One region of the Mycetohabitans sp. B46 genome, then DNA from elsewhere that is predicted to be linked to it. Evidence: predicted binding sites of a transcription regulator. Region 1 holds the regulator's gene; each other region holds the start of a gene.

The links. Region 1 encodes LexA, which represses DNA repair genes until DNA is damaged. Its sites were predicted from a motif close to ACTGTATNNNNATACAGT; they were not measured.
Positions count from the first base shown of each region.
Region 2: the regulator LexA is predicted to act here: its motif matches at 2,847-2,864, upstream of IHE30_RS14740 (VRR-NUC domain-containing protein).
Region 3: the regulator LexA is predicted to act here: its motif matches at 3,567-3,584, upstream of IHE30_RS06615 (putative DNA modification/repair radical SAM protein).

Region 1 is NZ_JADBGL010000014.1:33,498-39,390, reverse strand. Features, by position in the region: gene IHE30_RS13575 (sulfate/molybdate ABC transporter ATP-binding protein) at 1-588, opposite strand, end outside; gene cysW (sulfate ABC transporter permease subunit CysW) at 609-1,514, opposite strand; gene cysT (sulfate ABC transporter permease subunit CysT) at 1,511-2,407, opposite strand; gene IHE30_RS13560 (sulfate ABC transporter substrate-binding protein) at 2,519-3,544, opposite strand; gene lexA (transcriptional repressor LexA) at 3,786-4,433, shown strand; gene IHE30_RS13550 (hypothetical protein) at 4,454-4,870, shown strand; gene IHE30_RS13545 (DUF2939 domain-containing protein) at 4,895-5,557, shown strand; partial or broken gene IHE30_RS13540 (universal stress protein) at 5,586-5,893, opposite strand, start outside.
Region 2 is NZ_JADBGL010000019.1:8,932-14,824, forward strand. Features, by position in the region: gene clpB (ATP-dependent chaperone ClpB) at 1-2,384, shown strand, start outside; gene IHE30_RS14740 (VRR-NUC domain-containing protein) at 2,873-4,897, shown strand; gene IHE30_RS14745 (ATP-dependent DNA helicase) at 4,897-5,893, shown strand, end outside.
Region 3 is NZ_JADBGL010000004.1:233,412-239,304, forward strand. Features, by position in the region: partial or broken gene IHE30_RS06585 (Tn3 family transposase) at 1-10, shown strand, start outside; gene IHE30_RS06590 (TetR/AcrR family transcriptional regulator) at 266-883, opposite strand; gene IHE30_RS06595 (alpha/beta fold hydrolase) at 961-1,926, shown strand; partial or broken gene IHE30_RS06600 (DUF1289 domain-containing protein) at 2,043-2,281, shown strand; gene IHE30_RS06605 (DUF1289 domain-containing protein) at 2,509-2,712, shown strand; gene IHE30_RS06610 (DUF2945 domain-containing protein) at 3,278-3,487, shown strand; gene IHE30_RS06615 (putative DNA modification/repair radical SAM protein) at 3,597-4,808, shown strand; gene IHE30_RS06620 (UdgX family uracil-DNA binding protein) at 4,805-5,893, shown strand, end outside.

The sequences.
Region 1 (5,893 bases):
GTCGTGCGTGACGAAGAGGGTCGAGATAGGCAGGTCGTCATGCAGACGCCGCAACCAGCTATGCAGCTCCTTGCGCACCTTGGCATCGAGCGCGCCGAATGGCTCATCGAGCAACAGCACCTTGGGCTCGATTGCCAGCGCGCGCGCCAGCGCAATGCGCTGGCGCTGTCCGCCCGACAGCTCAGATGGATAGCGTTGCGCGAGCCAATCCAGTTGCACGAGCTTGAGCAGCGCGTGGACCTTTTCCCGGATTTGCGCTTCTGACGGGCGCTCGCGGCGCGGCTTCACACGCAGCCCGAACGCGGCGTTCTCGAACACCGTCATATGACGGAACAGCGCATAGTGCTGGAACACAAAGCCGACCTGACGCTCGCGCGCGCCGACGTCGTTCACGTCCTGCCCGTGCAGCACAACCTGGCCCACCTCTGCCTGCTCCAAGCCTGCAATCACGCGCAGCAGCGTGGTCTTGCCACAGCCGGACGGCCCGAGTAGCGCGACCAGTTCGCCGGACGGGAATTCCAGCGACACATTGTCGAGCGCGGTGAAATCGCCAAAGTGCTTTTGCAAGTTGCGAACAATGATGCCCATATCCATTTCCGCGTGGATGGCTAGCTGGCTGCCGGCTCGCTCGACGTCTGGATGAGCCGGCGCTGCGCGATCAACTTCAACGCGAGCGTCACCAGCGCAAGCAACGCCAGTAGCGACGCGACCGCGAACGCGGCGACGAAGTTGTATTCGTTGTAGAGAATTTCCACGTGCAAGGGCATCGTGTTGGTCTGCCCGCGAATGTGGCCAGAAACCACCGAAACTGCACCAAACTCGCCCATGGCGCGGGCGTTGCACAAGATCACGCCGTACAATAGGCCCCACTTGACGTTGGGCAGCGTCACGCGACGAAAGATCTGCCAGCCGGAGGCGCCCAGCACGCGGGCCGCTTCCTCCTCGTCGGCGCCCTGCGCCTGCATGAGCGGAATCAATTCGCGCGCGACAAATGGAAACGTGACAAACACCGTCGCCAGCACGATGCCCGGCACCGCGAAGATGATCTGCACGTTGCGATCTTGTAGCCACGGACCAAACCAGCCTTGCGCGCCGAACATCAGCACGTAGATCAGCCCGGAGATCACCGGCGACACCGAAAATGGCAAGTCGATCAGCGTGGTCAGCAGACTCTTGCCGCGGAACTCGAACTTTGCGATCGCCCATGACGCGCATAAGCCGAATACAACGTTCAGCGGCACAGCGATCACCGCCGTGATCCCTGTCAGCTTGATCGCCGACAGCGCATCCGCGTCGATCAAGGCGTCTAGATAGGCCCCTACGCCGTTGGCTAACGCCTGATAGAACACCGCGGCCAGTGGCAACACCGGGAACAGGCCAAGAAAAAGCAGCGCGATTGCAGTCAGCGCCCACCGTACCGCACGCGGCTCGGTCGTCGCGTCCACATGCGGTGCCCGCTTTGGCTGTACGCTAGCGCCGATTGCGACCGCCGATTGAGTGGCTTGCTGACTCATCGCCCCTCTCCAGCCGTGACCACGGACGGTGCGAGGCCGAGTGGCGGCGCGCGGTGCGTACTAGACGTGCGCCGCTGCAGCCCCCATTGCAGCGCGTTGATCGCCAGCAGCAGCACGAATGATACGAGCAGCATCACGACGGCCAGTGCCGCCGCTCCCGCATAGTCGTACTGCTCCAGCTTCGTGATGATCAACAAAGATGTGATTTCAGACTTCATTGGCATATTGCCCGCAATAAAAATCACCGAGCCATATTCGCCGAGCGCACGCGCGAACGCGAGCGCAAAACCTGTCAGCAGCGCGGGCAGCAACGACGGCAGGACCACGCGGAGAAAGGTCAGCCAGCACGTCGCACCGAGGCAGGCAGCGGCCTCCTCCTGCTCACGCTCGAAGTCCTCCAGCACCGGCTGAACGGTGCGGACCACGAACGGCAAGCCAATGAAGGTCAGCGCGACCAGCACCCCGAGCGGCGTGAACGCCACCTTGATGCCGAGCGCAGCGAGCAGCGAGCCGACCCAGCCGTTACCCGAATAGACGGCGGCCAGCGCAATGCCGGCGACCGCGGTGGGCAAAGCAAACGGCAGATCGATCACCGCATCGACGAGCCGCTTGAACGGAAACTCATACCGCGCCAGCACCCATGCTATGAGAAAGCCGAATACCGCATTGAGCAGCGCGGCGCCCAGCGACGCGCAGAACGTGAGCCGGTACGAGGCCAGCACGCGCGGCGACGCGACGGCACGCGCAAACTCGGGCCACGTCAATGTCGTCGTCTTCAAGAAAGTCGCGGCGAGCGGGACCAGCACCACTAGGCCCAAGTACGCCACCGTGATACCGAGCGTGACACCGAACCCGGGCAACGCACTGGGCTGGCGAAAATAAAAACGACTCATGCCTGCTACTCGCCTCCAAGCATCGCTCGCGCCAGACCCAGGGGATCCGGGCTCAGCTTACGCCGGCGGCCCTCTCAGGCCGCGGACCCCCGCCTGGCAGCCATCGTCGGCTTACTGTGGCTGATAAATCGAATCGAATACTCCACCGTCGGCAAAATGTACTTTTTGAGCCTTCGCCCATCCGCCGAATGTATCGTTGACCGTGTACAACTTGAGCTTCGGGAACTGCCGGATCAGCGCTTCGGGCACCTTGTTCGAGCGCGGCCGATAGAAGTGCTTCGCCGCGATCTGCTGGCTCTGCTCGGTGTACAGGAAGTTCAGATAAGCCTGCGCGAGCTTGCGCGTGCCGCGTCGGTCCACCACCTTGTCGACCCACGCGACCGGCGGTTCGGCCAGAATGCTAACCGATGGCATGACGATCTCAAATTTGTCGGGCCCGAACTTTTTGAGCGACAGAAATGCCTCGTTTTCCCAGCCGACCAGCACGTCGCCGATGCCGCGCTGCACGAAGCTGGTAGTCGCGCCCCGCGCGCCTGAATCGAGCACACCGACATTCCTGTACAGCTTTGCGACGAACTCACGCGCTTGTTGCTCACTGCCACCCGGCTGGTGCAACGCGTACGCCCATGCGGCCAGATAGTTCCAGCGCGCGCCACCGGAGGTCTTTGGGTTCGGCGTGACGATGGACACACCCGGCTTGACTAGATCGTCCCAGTCCTTGATCCGTTTCGGATTGCCCTTGCGCACAACGAACACGAGGTCCGGCAAGCGTTTTTGCCAATCCGCGTCAATCCACCCCTGCTTGGCGATCGCGTCGATATCGTAGGCCAGCGCCAACGTGACGACGTCCGCCTGCAAGCCATCGATGACCGAGCGCGCCTGCGCGCCCGAGCCGCCGTGCGACTGCCTGAACGATACGGTCTCGCCGGTCTTGGCCTTCCATTCCTTTGCGAACGCCTGATTCATGTCCTGGTACAACTCCCGCGTCGGGTCGTACGACACATTGAGTAGCGTCCTATCCGCGACGGCCGCGCCACTGGCCACGAGGCCGCCCGTCAGCACCCATGCCGCGGCCAGTCGCCGCCACACTGATGCACTGGCGCGCTGCCGCGCCCGCCCCGTTACCTGTTCGCTCATTTGGATGCCCGTGGATGTCGTGAGGACCGGCCAAGTCTAACGAACGCATTTCATTATCAAAAATAATCGTTCCTTATGCTTTTATATTCAAAAGTCGTAAGACACCGGACGACGCGCCAACAACTTATGCCACGAGCGAACGGACAGTGCGTTCAAAACGGACAGCGCGTTCAAGTAGCACTTGAAATACTGTGAATACTGTATAAAAATACAGGGACCTGTTCATCCATACAGTAACCTCATGACTAAACTCACCACCCGTCAGCAGCAGGTCTACGACTTGATCCGCCGCGCGATTGAGCGCACCGGCTTTCCGCCGACGCGCGCCGAGATCGCTGCAGAACTCGGCTTCAGCTCGGCCAACTCGGCCGAAGAGCACTTGCGCGCGCTGGCGCGCAAAGGGGTGATCGAACTGGCGGCGGGAGCATCACGCGGGATCCGGTTGCTGTCAACGGAAGACGAACCGCACCCGTACACGCTGCCACATCCAGCGGTCATGCAGTTGTCGCTGCCGCTGGTCGGTCGTGTCGCGGCCGGCAGTCCCATCCTGGCTCAGGAGCATATCGCGCAGCATTACGCATGCGATCCAGCGCTGTTTGCAAGCCGGCCCGACTATCTTCTGAAAGTGCGCGGGATGTCGATGCGCGACGCGGGCATCTTCGACGGAGACCTGCTGGCCGTACAGAAACAGCACGACGTGCAAGAAGGCCAGATTGTGGTGGCGCGGCTGGGCGACGACGTGACGGTCAAGCGCTTCCATCGGCTGGTAAATGGCATCGAATTGATCGCGGAAAATCCGGATTACGAGAACATCATCGTGAGCCCGGGACAAGAAGATTTTGAACTGGAAGGCATCGCGGTCGGCTTGATCCGTCCTAATGCGTACTAAATACCGATATGGAGAAACCGATGAAACGACTTGCCCGCCTGTTTCCGTTACGCGCGTTCGGGCGCCTGCGTCATCTGCGAAGCCTCGTGCCATGCGGTGCATCGTCTCACCCCGCCACTTCGTTCGGTCTGCTGATGGGCGGCGCGACGCTGGCACAGCGCCCGACCGCACCCACGCACGATGGCGTGGCACACGTCGTGCGGGAGTACATGGAATTGCCATCCTGCCTACCAGCTTTCGCACGCGTGCCGCTGCGCCACAGCGTACCTCAGAGTGAACCGGCCCGTCGCCGCCCATGGCGGGAGGACGATCCGGTGCGCGTCTATCGCAGTGCGTCGCGCGTGGTGCTAGTGGGCCATATCGATGCGGTTTGCAGCATGATCGACCGGTATATCGCGGCAGAGGAGATTGGGGTTGCCCACGGTTTGCTGGATTAATTTACTCGCGCTACAACTGCGCATATGACATCGACCTCATTCAAGCGTCTTGTCGCCGCAGGGGTGGCGCTGGCTAGCGTGGTGGCAGGCATGCTCAGCTACGCGTCGCCTTATATCGTCCTGCACCGCCTGGAGCAGGCAGCCGATGCGCGCGACGCCGAGACGGTCAATCGATACGTTGACTACCCTGCATTGCGCGCCAGCCTGAAACAGGAACTCAATGCACGAATCAGGCGCGCGGTCAGCGCGCATATCGATGATTCGCCGCTGGCGCAGGCAGTCGCCAGTGTCGGCACGATGGTCGGTTCCGCATTGATTGCGCCCATTGTCGAAGTTTATGCGACGCCAGACGGCGTAGCCGCGTTACTGGCCGGCATGCCTCCACGCGATGTGGCGAGCGACACGGCACCGCCGGGCCCGGTGCGGGCTCCGCAAGCCGGTGCGACACGCGGCACAGCCGTGTCGGCTACCTCGGGCTCCGCCGGTTCCAGTGCACCAAGCGGCCAGCAGCCCCCGGCCGGCACATCCGTAAGCGGCGGCGCTCAAGTGAGCGCCGGCTATCGCGGCATCAACGAGTTCGTGGTCCGATACCGCGCTGGTCCGAAGGAGCCGCCGTATGCGGCGATTTTTCACCGCACCGGCGTCTTCGGCTGGCAACTTGTCGGGGTCAAATTCAATGGTTCATGATGCGGGCCATTGTGACACGCGGCAGGCCCTATACAAGCCCACCCCGTAGCGCGATGAGTCGGGCCCTTTCCGTAGCTGCGGCGGTGGATAACTCGGCGCCATCCGCTTTGCCCGCGCTCGAGACAGCAACCAGAATGTTGCAGCGAGCGCGGTCCAGCAACTGCATATTCTTTGGGCCCCTCCACCAGCGGGCCAAAGCCGGTGCGCACACGATGGGTGACCACGACGCGGTCCGTCTGCACATGCGACGCGCACTGAGCCATTTCGTCGATCGGCTTGCCCAACGCGAAATGGCCATGCACGCTCAGGCTCCGTTCTTTGAGCCAATCCCCCCCT
Region 2 (5,893 bases), on a different contig from region 1:
TGCCGCAGGTGCAGGGCACCGATGGCAATGTGCAAGTGAGCCGCGAGTTGAGCGGCTTGTTGAACCAGGCGGATAAGGAAGCACAGAAGTACAGCGACGCGTATATTGCCAGCGAGATGTTCCTGCTCGCGCTTGCCGATGACAAGGGCGACGCTGGCCGGCTCGCGCGCGAGCATGGCTTGACCCGCAAGGCATTGGAAGCTGCCGTCGCGGCGGTGCGCGGCAATGCGCAGGTCAACAGCCAGGATGCCGAGAGCCAGCGTGAAGCGCTGAAGAAATACACGGTGGATCTGACCGAGCGCGCGCGCGCCAGCAAGCTTGACCCGGTGATCGGCCGCGACGACGAGATCCGCCGCGCGATCCAGATCTTGCAGCGCCGCACGAAGAACAACCCGGTGTTGATCGGCGAGCCGGGCGTAGGCAAGACCGCGATCGTCGAAGGTCTCGCGCAGCGCATCGTCAATGGCGAGGTGCCCGAGACATTGAAAGACAAACGGGTGCTGTCGCTGGACATGGCCGCGCTGTTGGCCGGCGCCAAGTATCGCGGTGAATTCGAAGAGCGGCTTAAGGCGGTGCTCAGCGATATTGCAAAGGACGAGGGCCGCACGATCGTGTTCATCGACGAGATTCACACGATGGTCGGCGCAGGCAAGGCGGAAGGCGCGATCGACGCGGGCAACATGCTCAAGCCAGCGCTCGCGCGCGGTGAGTTGCATTGCATCGGCGCGACGACGCTGGATGAATACCGCCGATATATCGAAAAAGACGCGGCGCTTGAGCGGCGCTTCCAGAAAGTGCTGGTTGATGAGCCGTCGGTCGAGGCGACCATTGCGATTCTGCGTGGGTTGCAGGAAAAGTACGAGCTGCATCACAAGGTCGAGATCACGGATCCGGCCATCGTCGCGGCTGCCGAGCTGTCGCACCGCTATATCACCGACCGTTTCCTGCCGGACAAGGCGATTGATTTGATCGACGAGGCGGCGTCCAAGATCAAGATGGAGATTGACTCGAAGCCCGAGGCGATGGACCGGCTCGACCGTCGGCTGATTCAGTTGAAAATCGAGCGCGAGGCGGTGAAGAAGGAAACCGACGAGGCATCGCAGAAGCGGCTAGGGTTGATCGAGGACGAGATCGCACGGCTCGAGCGCGAATACGCGGATCTCGAGGAGATTTGGACGGCGGAGAAATCCGCCGTGCAGGGCGGTGCGCACTTGAAGGAAGAGATCGACAAGACTCGCGCGGAAATCGTGCGGCTGCAGCGCGAGGGCAAGCTGGACAAGGTTGCCGAGTTGCAGTACGGCACGTTGCCGCAGCTGGAGGCGCAACTGAAGACCGTCACGCAGGCCGAGGCCGGGACGCCCAAGAGCGACAAGCCGCGGTTGCTGCGCACGCAGGTGGGCGCCGAGGAGATTGCCGAGGTCGTATCGCGCGCCACCGGCATCCCGGTCGCGCGGATGATGCAAGGCGAGCGCGAGAAGTTGCTGCAGATCGAGGCGAAGCTGCATGAACGCGTGGTCGGCCAGGATGAGGCGATCAGTGCGGTGGCTGACGCGATTCGCCGTTCGCGGGCGGGTTTGGCCGACCCGAACCGGCCTTATGGCTCGTTCCTGTTCCTCGGCCCGACGGGGGTCGGCAAGACCGAGTTGTGCAAGGCGCTGGCGGCATTCCTGTTCGATGCCGAAGATCACTTGATCCGCATCGACATGAGCGAGTTTATGGAAAAGCACAGCGTCGCGCGGCTGATCGGTGCGCCACCCGGTTATGTTGGCTACGAGGAAGGCGGCTACTTGACCGAGGCCGTGCGGCGCAAGCCGTACAGTGTGATCCTGCTCGATGAGATCGAGAAGGCGCACTCGGACGTGTTCAACGTGCTGCTGCAGGTGCTCGACGACGGCCGCATGACCGATGGCCAGGGCCGTACGGTGGATTTCAAGAACACCGTGATTGTGATGACGTCGAATCTCGGCTCGCAGCAGATCCAGTCGATGGTCGGCGAGCCTCATGCGGCGGTGCGCGATGCGGTCTGGGAAGAGGTCAAGCAGCACTTCCGCCCCGAGTTCCTGAATCGGATCGACGAGGTTGTCGTCTTCCACGGCTTGGATCGTAGCCATATTCGCTCGATCGCGAAGATCCAGCTGCAACGGCTCACCGAGCGCCTGGCGAAGATGGACATGCAACTGGACGTGTCGGATGCGGCACTCGAGCACATCGGCAAGGTCGGCTACGATCCGCTGTTTGGCGCGCGGCCGCTCAAGCGCACGATCCAGCAGGAGATTGAGAATCCGATTGCCAAGCTGATCCTCGGTGGCCGGTTCGGTCCGAAGGATCTGATCCCGGTCGACTTCGAGGACGGCAAGTTCGTGTTCGAACGGGTCGTGCACTGACAGGGCGCCGATGCGCGAGAGCGCAACGGCAGCGCTGGCGCTGTTGCCCGGCGCCAACGCCCAGCCCTGGCCGGGTTTTCAAGCTCGATGGTGCCGGCGCTGTGCAGCATGCAGAAAAGTCCCGATCCGTCCCACACTCAAAACGGCGACAATCGCTCATTCCGAGCGGCTGCCCAGCGCACCGCACGTCAATCCTCCGTTGCCTGACAGGCGCAATGACGCTGCGCCCACCGCTGTGCCGCTGTGCAAGCGGTCCGATTTATTTCCGCATGACCACGCGTTCGTCAGTCTCAAACTAGTCGCCCCATAAGGATAAACTGGTCGTCTCCGAGGAGGCGACGACGCAGCGCGCTGTCGGCCGCGCTGTTCGGCTACCTTGCGGCTGAGGTTGATCATCGGCGGCTAACGAACACTGCTGTGATGGCGGGTGACCCGATGCGGCCGACGCTGGTATCATCTCGTACTGTATATTTATACAGGATTGGATGATGGACGCGATTCCCGCCGGCGGCGTGGACCCGCTCTACTATGTCGCAAACTTTCGTCGCGCTATTGCGTGGTTGAGCGATCGATGCGATGACCTGCTTGACGAGCAAGAACGAGCCTTTATCGACGCGTTCGAGCCGTTGCCGCACGCGTCGCGCGCGCTGCTGGTCCGGATGCTGATGCGCAAAGGACCGTTGTTTCGCACGGACAAGCTGCGTTATGCCGAGATCGGCGAGCCGCTTGCCGCATGCGGGCCATTGATCGCGCGAGGCTGGGTCGAACTTGATCCACCGATGTCGGTTGACGAACTATTCACTGTGGCGACCAAGGCCCAACTCGAGCACCGCTTCGAGACGGCGAAGGCGGCGCGCGGCACGAAGGCGGCGCTGCTTGACGCACTGCGCACCGCGTATCCCGGTGTACAACAGGCGTATTCGGCCTGGTGCCCGAACGGGCCAGCAAAGGTTGTCCGCTTCCTGCTGGGGCCTCTGTGTGAACGGCTTCGATTAATGTTCTTCGGGAACCTGTGGCAGGACTGGTCGGAGTTCGTGCTGGCTGACCTGGGTGTTTTCCGCTACGAAGCCGTGCGCTTGGACGGGTCGTCCCGTGCATTTCAACGGCGTGAAGATGTCGATGCCTACTTCTCGTTGCATGCGTGTCGTCAGGCATTGGACGCGGCGCCTGACGACGCGACGCTGGATGCATTGCTGTCGCAGGCGTGCGCATGTCCGACTGAGAATCCTTGGCTCGGTATGCGTCGCGCCAAAGTATTGTTTCGGATCGGCCAGCACTGCGAACGGCGACGCGATTGGCCGCGCGCGCTGCATGCGTACGAGGTGAGCACATATCCGGAAGCCCGCTATCGGCGAGTGCGCGTGCTCGAGGCGCTCGGCCGCCGCGGCGACGCGTTGATGCTTGCTGCGCAAGTCGTACGGACGCCGGTCAGCGAGGTCGAGGCACAGCGTGCCGCGCGTACCCTTGCGCGGCTACAGCGCGTGCCGCGCGCCGCACGACAGCACTCGCCGCTGCCGATGCAAGCGGCATGTGGCGAGCAGCCATCCGGCCGGCATCGCGTACCTTCACCACAATCTAATTTATCGGCATCGGCATCGGCATCGGCATCGGCATCGGCATCGGCATCGACCCAGACCCAGACCCAGACCCAGACCCAGACCCAGACCCAGACCCAGACCCAGACCCAGACCCAGACCCAGACCCAGACCCAGACACAGACACAGACACAGACACAGACACAGACACAGACACAGACACAGACACAGACACAGACACAGACACAGACACAGACATCGGCAACGCCGATCTCGCGCAGCGACTGGCTCTTGCCCCTGCCCGCCGCGCCGAGGCGGGTCGAGCACGTATTGTGCGCTCACCTGCATCGCCCAGAGGCGCCGGTGTTCTATGTTGAAAATGCATTGATCAACACCTTGTTTGGCCTGTTGTGCTGGCAGGTAATATTCGCACCGATACCCGGCGCGTTCTTTCATCCGTTTCAGCGCGGGCCAGCGGACCTGGACGCGCCGACGTTCGTCGCGCGTCGTCAGGCGCTGTTCGATGCCTGCCTGCAACAGCTCGACGATGGTCGCTATCGACGCACGATCGAGGATAATTTTGTCGCGAAGGCTGGAATCCAATCGCCGTTCGTGGCCTGGGGCGTATTTGACCCCGCATTGTTGACGCTCGCGCTGGACTGCATGCCGGCCGCCCACCTGAAGCTATGGTTCGAGCGGTTGCTGTGGGACGTCTCGCAGAACCGTTCTGGATTTCCGGATTTGGTCCGATTCGTGCCGGCCGTGCGTTCATATGAACTAATCGAGGTGAAAGGGCCCGGCGACCGGTTGCAGGATAATCAGTTGCGCTGGCTCGCCTACGCACACGAAAAGGGGCTGCCGGTCAGCGTCGCGCACGTGCGGTGGCTCGACGACAGGGATAGCATGCCGGCGGCGCCCGCCACACTCGACAATGTGATCTCGGACGGCGTCAGCGCGCCAGCGCAGTGGACGGTGTGATGCGCTATGTGATTGCCGTGCGCGCATTGTGCGAATTCACGGCGAAGCAAGGCGACCTGGACCTGCGGTTCACGCCGTCTCCCAGCGCCGAGGAGGGCAGGATCGGCCATCGCGTCGTTGCGAGCCGCCGCCATGCGGACTACCAAACGGAAATCAGCGTCACGGGCGAGTATCGGGAACTGACGGTGCGCGGTCGCGCGGACGGCTACGATCCGCAACGGGGTCGACTCGAGGAAATCAAGACGTATCGCGGCGAACTGGACGCGATGCCGGACAATCACCGCGCGCTGCATTGGGCGCAGTTGCGGGTGTACGGCTGGCTGTTCTGTCAGCAGGCGCACGTGCCGTCGATCGAACTCGCACTCGTGTATTACGACATCACGACTGGGCACGAAACCGTGCTGACCGAGACGGCAAGTGCCGCTGCGTTGAAAGCGGCGTTCGAGCAGCAATGTGCACGCTTTATTGACTGGGCGGCTCAGGAACGGGCACACCGCACCGCGCGCGATGCAATGCTGCACGGTTTACAGTTGCCTTTCCCAGCGTTTCGTGCTGGCCAGCGCGAGCTTGCCGAGGCGGTCTACCGCGCGGCGCGCGGCGCCCGTGTGCTGCTTGCGCAAGCACCGACGGGTATCGGCAAGACGCTCGGTACGCTGTTTCCGCTGCTCAAGGCCTGTCCGCGAGCATCGATCGACAAAGTGTTTTTTTTGAGCGCGAAGAGTCCGGGGCGGCAACTGGCATTGGATGCGCTGCAGGCCTTGACGCGTGGCGCAGTGGGACCGCGACGGTCAACGGAACCAGCAGGACTAGCAGAGCCAGTAGAGCCAGCAGAATCAGCAGAATCAGCGCGGGCCGGATCCGGGATAGTCGGGTGCACAGGCATCGGCGCGCATGCGCCAAGGCCTGCCTCCGCACTGCCGCTGCGCGTGGTTGAACTGGTCGCGCGCGACAAGGCGTGCGAGTATCCGGGTAATGCGTGTAACGGGCAGGCATGCA
Region 3 (5,893 bases), on a different contig from region 1:
GCACCATTAGAAGCTTCAACCAGGCAAGTTCCACCCGCTGCGATTAATGCCGGAGTCTGATCGAAGGAAGGCTGCCGGCTACACGTGCTTTATTTCCGTTTCCTAAAGCGACCTCTATCCTAAGGTCCGTGTCAGATTCTTCATGCAATTCGAATACTGGTAGCAATTGAAGGAAATGCGCGGCGAATGTTTCAGCACGATAGTTCGATGCTTTCGTGATTCGCCAATCTTGCCGATTCCGGGCTTGACTGCGCTTCGAGTACCGTCAATCTAGCCGCCCCTCCTTAGAAAGCCGTGCTGCAACACCCGCTACCACCTCTTCAACGATCTCCTGCAGCTGCGTCGGTGTGCTACCGTCCCGCGCCTGGACCGAAATGCCCTGCATGACGGCAGCCAGATGGCGCGCCAAACGCCGAACCTCGTGCGCCCCCGCAAAGGGCTGGAGCGCTTGCGCAATCCGTTCGCGCATGGCATCACGCCGCGCGGCCGCGTCGCGGGCGAGCAAAACATGCTCCGGGTGACAGGCAATCATGCCGCTTGAGATCAAGCAGCCTCGTTCAAGATGAGGGTGGGTGACGGCGCTCACGGCTCCCTCAAGCAATACTCTCACCGCCTGCGCCAGCGACGCTGCCGAGTGGATGGACGCCACATCGAAGCCTCCGAGCGTCGCCTCGTAGCGGTTAACCGCTTCCCGATAGAGCTGCGCCTTGCTGCCGAAGGCAGCATAGAGGCTTGGAGGGGCTATTCCGATTTCCTTCGTGAGATCGCTAATCGACACCCCCTCATAGCCGTGCCGCCAAAACAATCGCATTGCGGTGTCGACCGCCTTTTCCCGGTCGAAGCTCCAAGGCCGCCCGCCCCGCGATTTTGAGTCTCGTTTCATAGCGACACTACACAACCCTTGACATGAAAAGTCAAGTGAGTTAAATATCGATCACTAAACAACATGGAGCGATACTCATGAACCACTCAAGACGTACCTTCCTCGCCGGCGCGGCCGGCCTCGCCGCCCTGGCCGCCGAAGTCGCTTATGCGGCACCTCGAAAGACCACTGCATTCGTCGCCAAACCGGGTGTCCATCCGGATATGGCTGGACCTTCGCGCGAGCCGTTCGTTGTGCGTTCCACCGATGGCGTGATGCTGGCGGGCGAGGCCCAGGGCGACAGCCAAGCGCCCGAGATCCTGTTCATTCACGGCCTGCGCCAGAGCCGCCTGAGCTGGGAGAAGCAGTTCGCCGATCCCGCGCTAAGGCACTTTCGCATGGTCAGCTTCGATCTGCGCGGCCATGGTGATTCCGACAAGCCGACTTCGCTCGACGCCTATTCTGAAGCCGATCGATGGGCGGACGACATTGCCGCCGTTATCGCCGGCGCCAAACTTCGCCGACCGGTGCTGGTGGGCTGGTCGCTCGGCGGCTACGTGGCCGGCGCGTATCTGCGCAAATATGGCGGCTCCGCCATTGCCGGCGTCAACCTGGTCGACGCCGTCACCAAGCTGTCGCCGGATCTTCTCACCGCAGAGGCGGATGCATTCACCAGCACCACCACTTCTCACGATTTCGCCGTACGGACCGCGGCCACGGCCGAGTTCCTCGCCGCCTGCTTTCACCGGCCGCCGACCGAAGTGGAGATGCAGCGCATGCTGGTCGTCAACGGCATGGCGGCACGGGCCGTGAACGAGGGCTTTATCAAGACGCAGACGTCCGATCTCGAGCCCGTCTTTCAAGCCTATTCTGGTCCGATCTTGCTGACGCATGGCGTCCATGACCGGCTCGTGCGCATTGCGATGTCGGAGCGAATCAAGTCGATTCACGCAAACAGCCGCCTGTCGCTTTTCTTCGAAAGCGGACATAGCCCCTTTTACGAGGAGCCGGTGCGCTACGGACAAGAACTTGCGGGGTTCGTGACAGCAGCCAACCAGGACTGAGAAGATCGCCGTGAACAATGCCCGGCGGCGTTCGCTTTGCCGGCGTCATCGGCGGCGCGGGGCCACCGCTCATGCTGCTACACGGGTGGGGACTGTGCACAGCAGCGCGGCTGGCGTTGCCGTGCACGGCCCTCACCCGCTGCTGGCGCCTGTATCGCGGTGTATGTTCCACCCTGTTCGACGAAGTCTGCAAAGGCTGCGGCCACGCCGCAGCCGAAGCGTTGAATTGGGTATTCACGACCGACGACGAAGTCGCATGATTTGGGCCGCTTCACACGCAACGGCACGGGCGATGCGCTTCAAGCGACGTGGCGATGGAGCGGTTACGGCTTGCTGCCGTCAAACAGGTTCATGAAGGTTCATGATCTGCTGACGCTGCCAAATTCATATCGGGCCGCTATCAAAGCGGGGCTCGCGTAGGGGCGCGGTGGGCCGTATCGCGCACGCCACATACAAAATCGAACGGGATTGCAGTTGCCGACATCGACGGTCGGCTCGATAGACGGGCCAGGCTCGATGGACGGGCCAATACGGATCGTTTAGCATGGGCGTCTTCGCCTTTTCATTGTCGACGTGTTATCAATGAGTTCCCCCCTTCACTCGCAGCCGGACAGCCCTTGCATCGGCGTATGCTCTACGTTATTTGACGAAGTCTGCAAAGGCTGCGGCCGGACGGCGGCGGAGGTGTCGAACTGGGTGTTCATGACCGACGATGAAAAGCGCGCGGTCTGGGAGCGCATCACGCGCGATGGAACCGCGATGCGTTTCACGCGCGCCGCCGATTGAGCCGCAGGCCGATGCAGTGTTAGCTGCACCGATGAACACGCGCCGCGGGCCCTGGGCAGCCGTCCCGGGAGATGGACCGCATACGCGCTAGCCAAACTGCCCCGAGCAGAGCGCTTCATGCTAGCAGCGTCGTTTTTTGCGCGGCGCGCATGACTGCCTCCTTCTTTCACGACAACAAGGAGAGGCAAGGGATGAGCCAATAAACAAAAGCCATTTCACGCCAACGACACGGGGGCTGCGTGACTTCGTTCGGCGCGCTGTGCGCTGCCCGGTTTCGGGCCAGAGAAAAATGCTCGCCCACGTCAATCAGACGCTCAATCAGGCAAGTGTGAAGCGAAGAAGCATGTCGTCGGCATCGGACGGGCGTTGCGGATCTCGTGCCGGCGTCGGCAGTCACGCCTCGCAAGCGCCGGTGCAAAAGATTGTCGTTAAGAAGGTTGACAGGCCCTCGCCTCGCCCTGGCATTTGATTGATCGAATCAGTTACGCGCCGTGGACGGCACGCTTGTTGCGCGATAACCGGTCGTCGGGGGCCAATCCGGCCGCCGCGCTTCCGGGAGATCAGTATGTCCACTTTATCCAAAGGCGACAAAGTCCAATGGCAAACTTCGCGGGGACGCACGGACGGCGTCGTCACCCGTAAGGTGACAGGTACCGCTAAGGCGGGCCGCCACGTTGCCAAGGCATCTGCGCGCGACCCGCAGTACGAAGTCAAAAGCGCGCGTACCGGCAAAACTGCAATCCACAAAGCGGATGCGCTGAAAAAAGTGAGCTAACCCCCAATGGTTAGCGTGTCGCGTGGCCCCGGCTGGACGGTAACGCCTGGATTGCCATCCATACGCAATGGCGTATAATACTGTATATCCATACAGTATTGTCAGCGCGATGGAATTGCTGAAAAAGCTCGAAATTTTGGCCGATGCGGCCAAATATGATGCCTCATGCGCCAGCAGCGGCGCGCCTGAACGAGATGCACGAGCGCGCGCCGGACTAGGTGCCAGCACGGGCGCCGGAATTTGTCATAGCTATACGCCCGATGGTCGGTGTGTATCGTTGCTGAAGATCTTGCTGACCAATTTTTGCCAGTACGATTGCCAGTATTGTGTCAACCGGCGCTCCAGCAATGTCCCGCGCGCGCGCTTTTTGCCACAGGAAGTCGTCAATCTAACGATGGACTTCTACCGGCGCAATTACATCGACGGCCTATTTCTCAGCTCCGGCGTGATTCGCAGCGCCGACTACACGATGGAGCAGTTGGTCCATGTGGCACGGTCGCTGCGTGAAGAGCACCAATTTCGCGGTTATATCCATTTAAAGACGATCCCGGACGCCGATCCGCGGCTCATCTCAGAGGCTGGCCGATATGCCGACCGGCTTAGCGTGAACATCGAACTGCCAACCGAGCGCGGCCTGCAACGATTAGCGCCCGAGAAAAACGCGTCGACGATCAAGTGCGCGATGGGAACAATCCGCCTGGCTCGAGAACAAGCGCAGAGCGAGAAACATGCGCCACTGAGCGCGCCGGCCGGGCAAAGCACCCAAATGATCGTGGGCGCCGATGATACCAACGACCGCACCATTTTACGCACCGCGCAAACGCTGTACGGTGCGTACCAGTTGAAACGCGTGTATTACTCCGCTTTCAGCCCGATCCCGGACAGCCCGTCCGCGCTCCCTTCGCAAGCTCCGCCGCTTCTGCGCGAGCATCGGCTGTATCAGGCGGATTTTCTGTTGCGCGGTTATGGCTTCCGTGCCGAGGAACTGTTCCAAAACGACGACGACCTGCCGCTGGACATCAACCCCAAGCTGGCCTGGGCGTTAGCGCACCGCGAATCGTTTCCAGTTGACTTGAATCGTGCGCCGTCATGGATGATCGCCCGCGTACCGGGCATCGGCGTACGCAATGCAAAGCGGCTGGTGCAGTTGCGTCGCGTGCGCGCAATCCGCTATCACGATTTGATTCGCCTGCGTTGCGTGATGGATCAGGTCAAATCGTTTATCGTGGTGCAGGACTACCGGCCCGCACGAGTCGATATGCCATCGGAACAGCTGCGGCACGCACTGTCGCGCGCACCCGTACAATTGGCATTGCTATGAATGGCGCGTGCCCGCCCACGCTGATCGTTGACGGCAGCTACGCCAGTTGGCGCGCCCAGGCGTTGCGCGCGCTCGCGCGGGGGTGGCCACCAGAGGCCGTCACATGGGTTGAGCACGGTTCGATAACAAGCGTCAGCGCAGCGCAAATGCCACTGGACTATCCCACTACCGCACCGGCCGGATGCGACGATCGGACGCGAGGATGGGGTACGGACAGCGACAGCGCCGACTTGCGTGTAAGCGTCTCAAGCGCGTTGGCGTCGCTGCTGCAGGACGCCGCGCTGTATCGTTCGCCGCAACGCTGGGCGCTGTTGTACCGAGTCCTGTGGCGATGGTGGCATGGCGATCGGGCGGTGGCGTCAGCGGCAGACGAAGACGGTGCGCGACTGCATGCAATGGTTAAGTCTGTGCGGCGTGCCAAGCACGATATGATCGCGTACGTGCGTTTTCATCGACGTGGCGACGCTGGAATGCCGGAATACCTGGCCTGGTACGAGCCCGACCACGATGTGTTGGCGTACGCCGCAGAACACTTTGCGCGCCGCATGGGTGCGTCGTCCTGGTGGATCGGCACGCCGCAGGGCGCGGCGCTGTGGGATGGCGCGACGCTGCAGTTCTCGGCCGCATCCGGCGATGCGATGGCAATACGGGCCGGTGCCGCTGTCGACGAAGTCGAATCGCTGTGGCTCGCCTATTACAAAAGCACTTTCAATCCGGCGCGGTTGAACGAAACGGCGCTGCACCAGCACATGCCGGTGCGCTTTTGGAAAAGCTTACCCGAGGGACCACTGATACCGGCAATGATCGCTGACGCGCGAAGTGGCGCGCGTCGTATGGCGCAGGCTAGCGCAGTGCGCGCGATGACAGGCAAGCGGGTCGCCGTGGACGCGCGACACGCGGGGCCGTCACGACCGGTCCCGCCTTCGCTCGACGAATGCCGTCGCTGTGAATTGTGGCGCAATGCTACCCAGCCGGTGCCGGGCCACGGCCCGGAAACCGCCCGGATGATGCTGATCGGCGAACAACCAGGCGACTACGAGGACTTGGCCGGCCGCGCGTTCGTGGGCCCCGCGGGTCAAGTACTG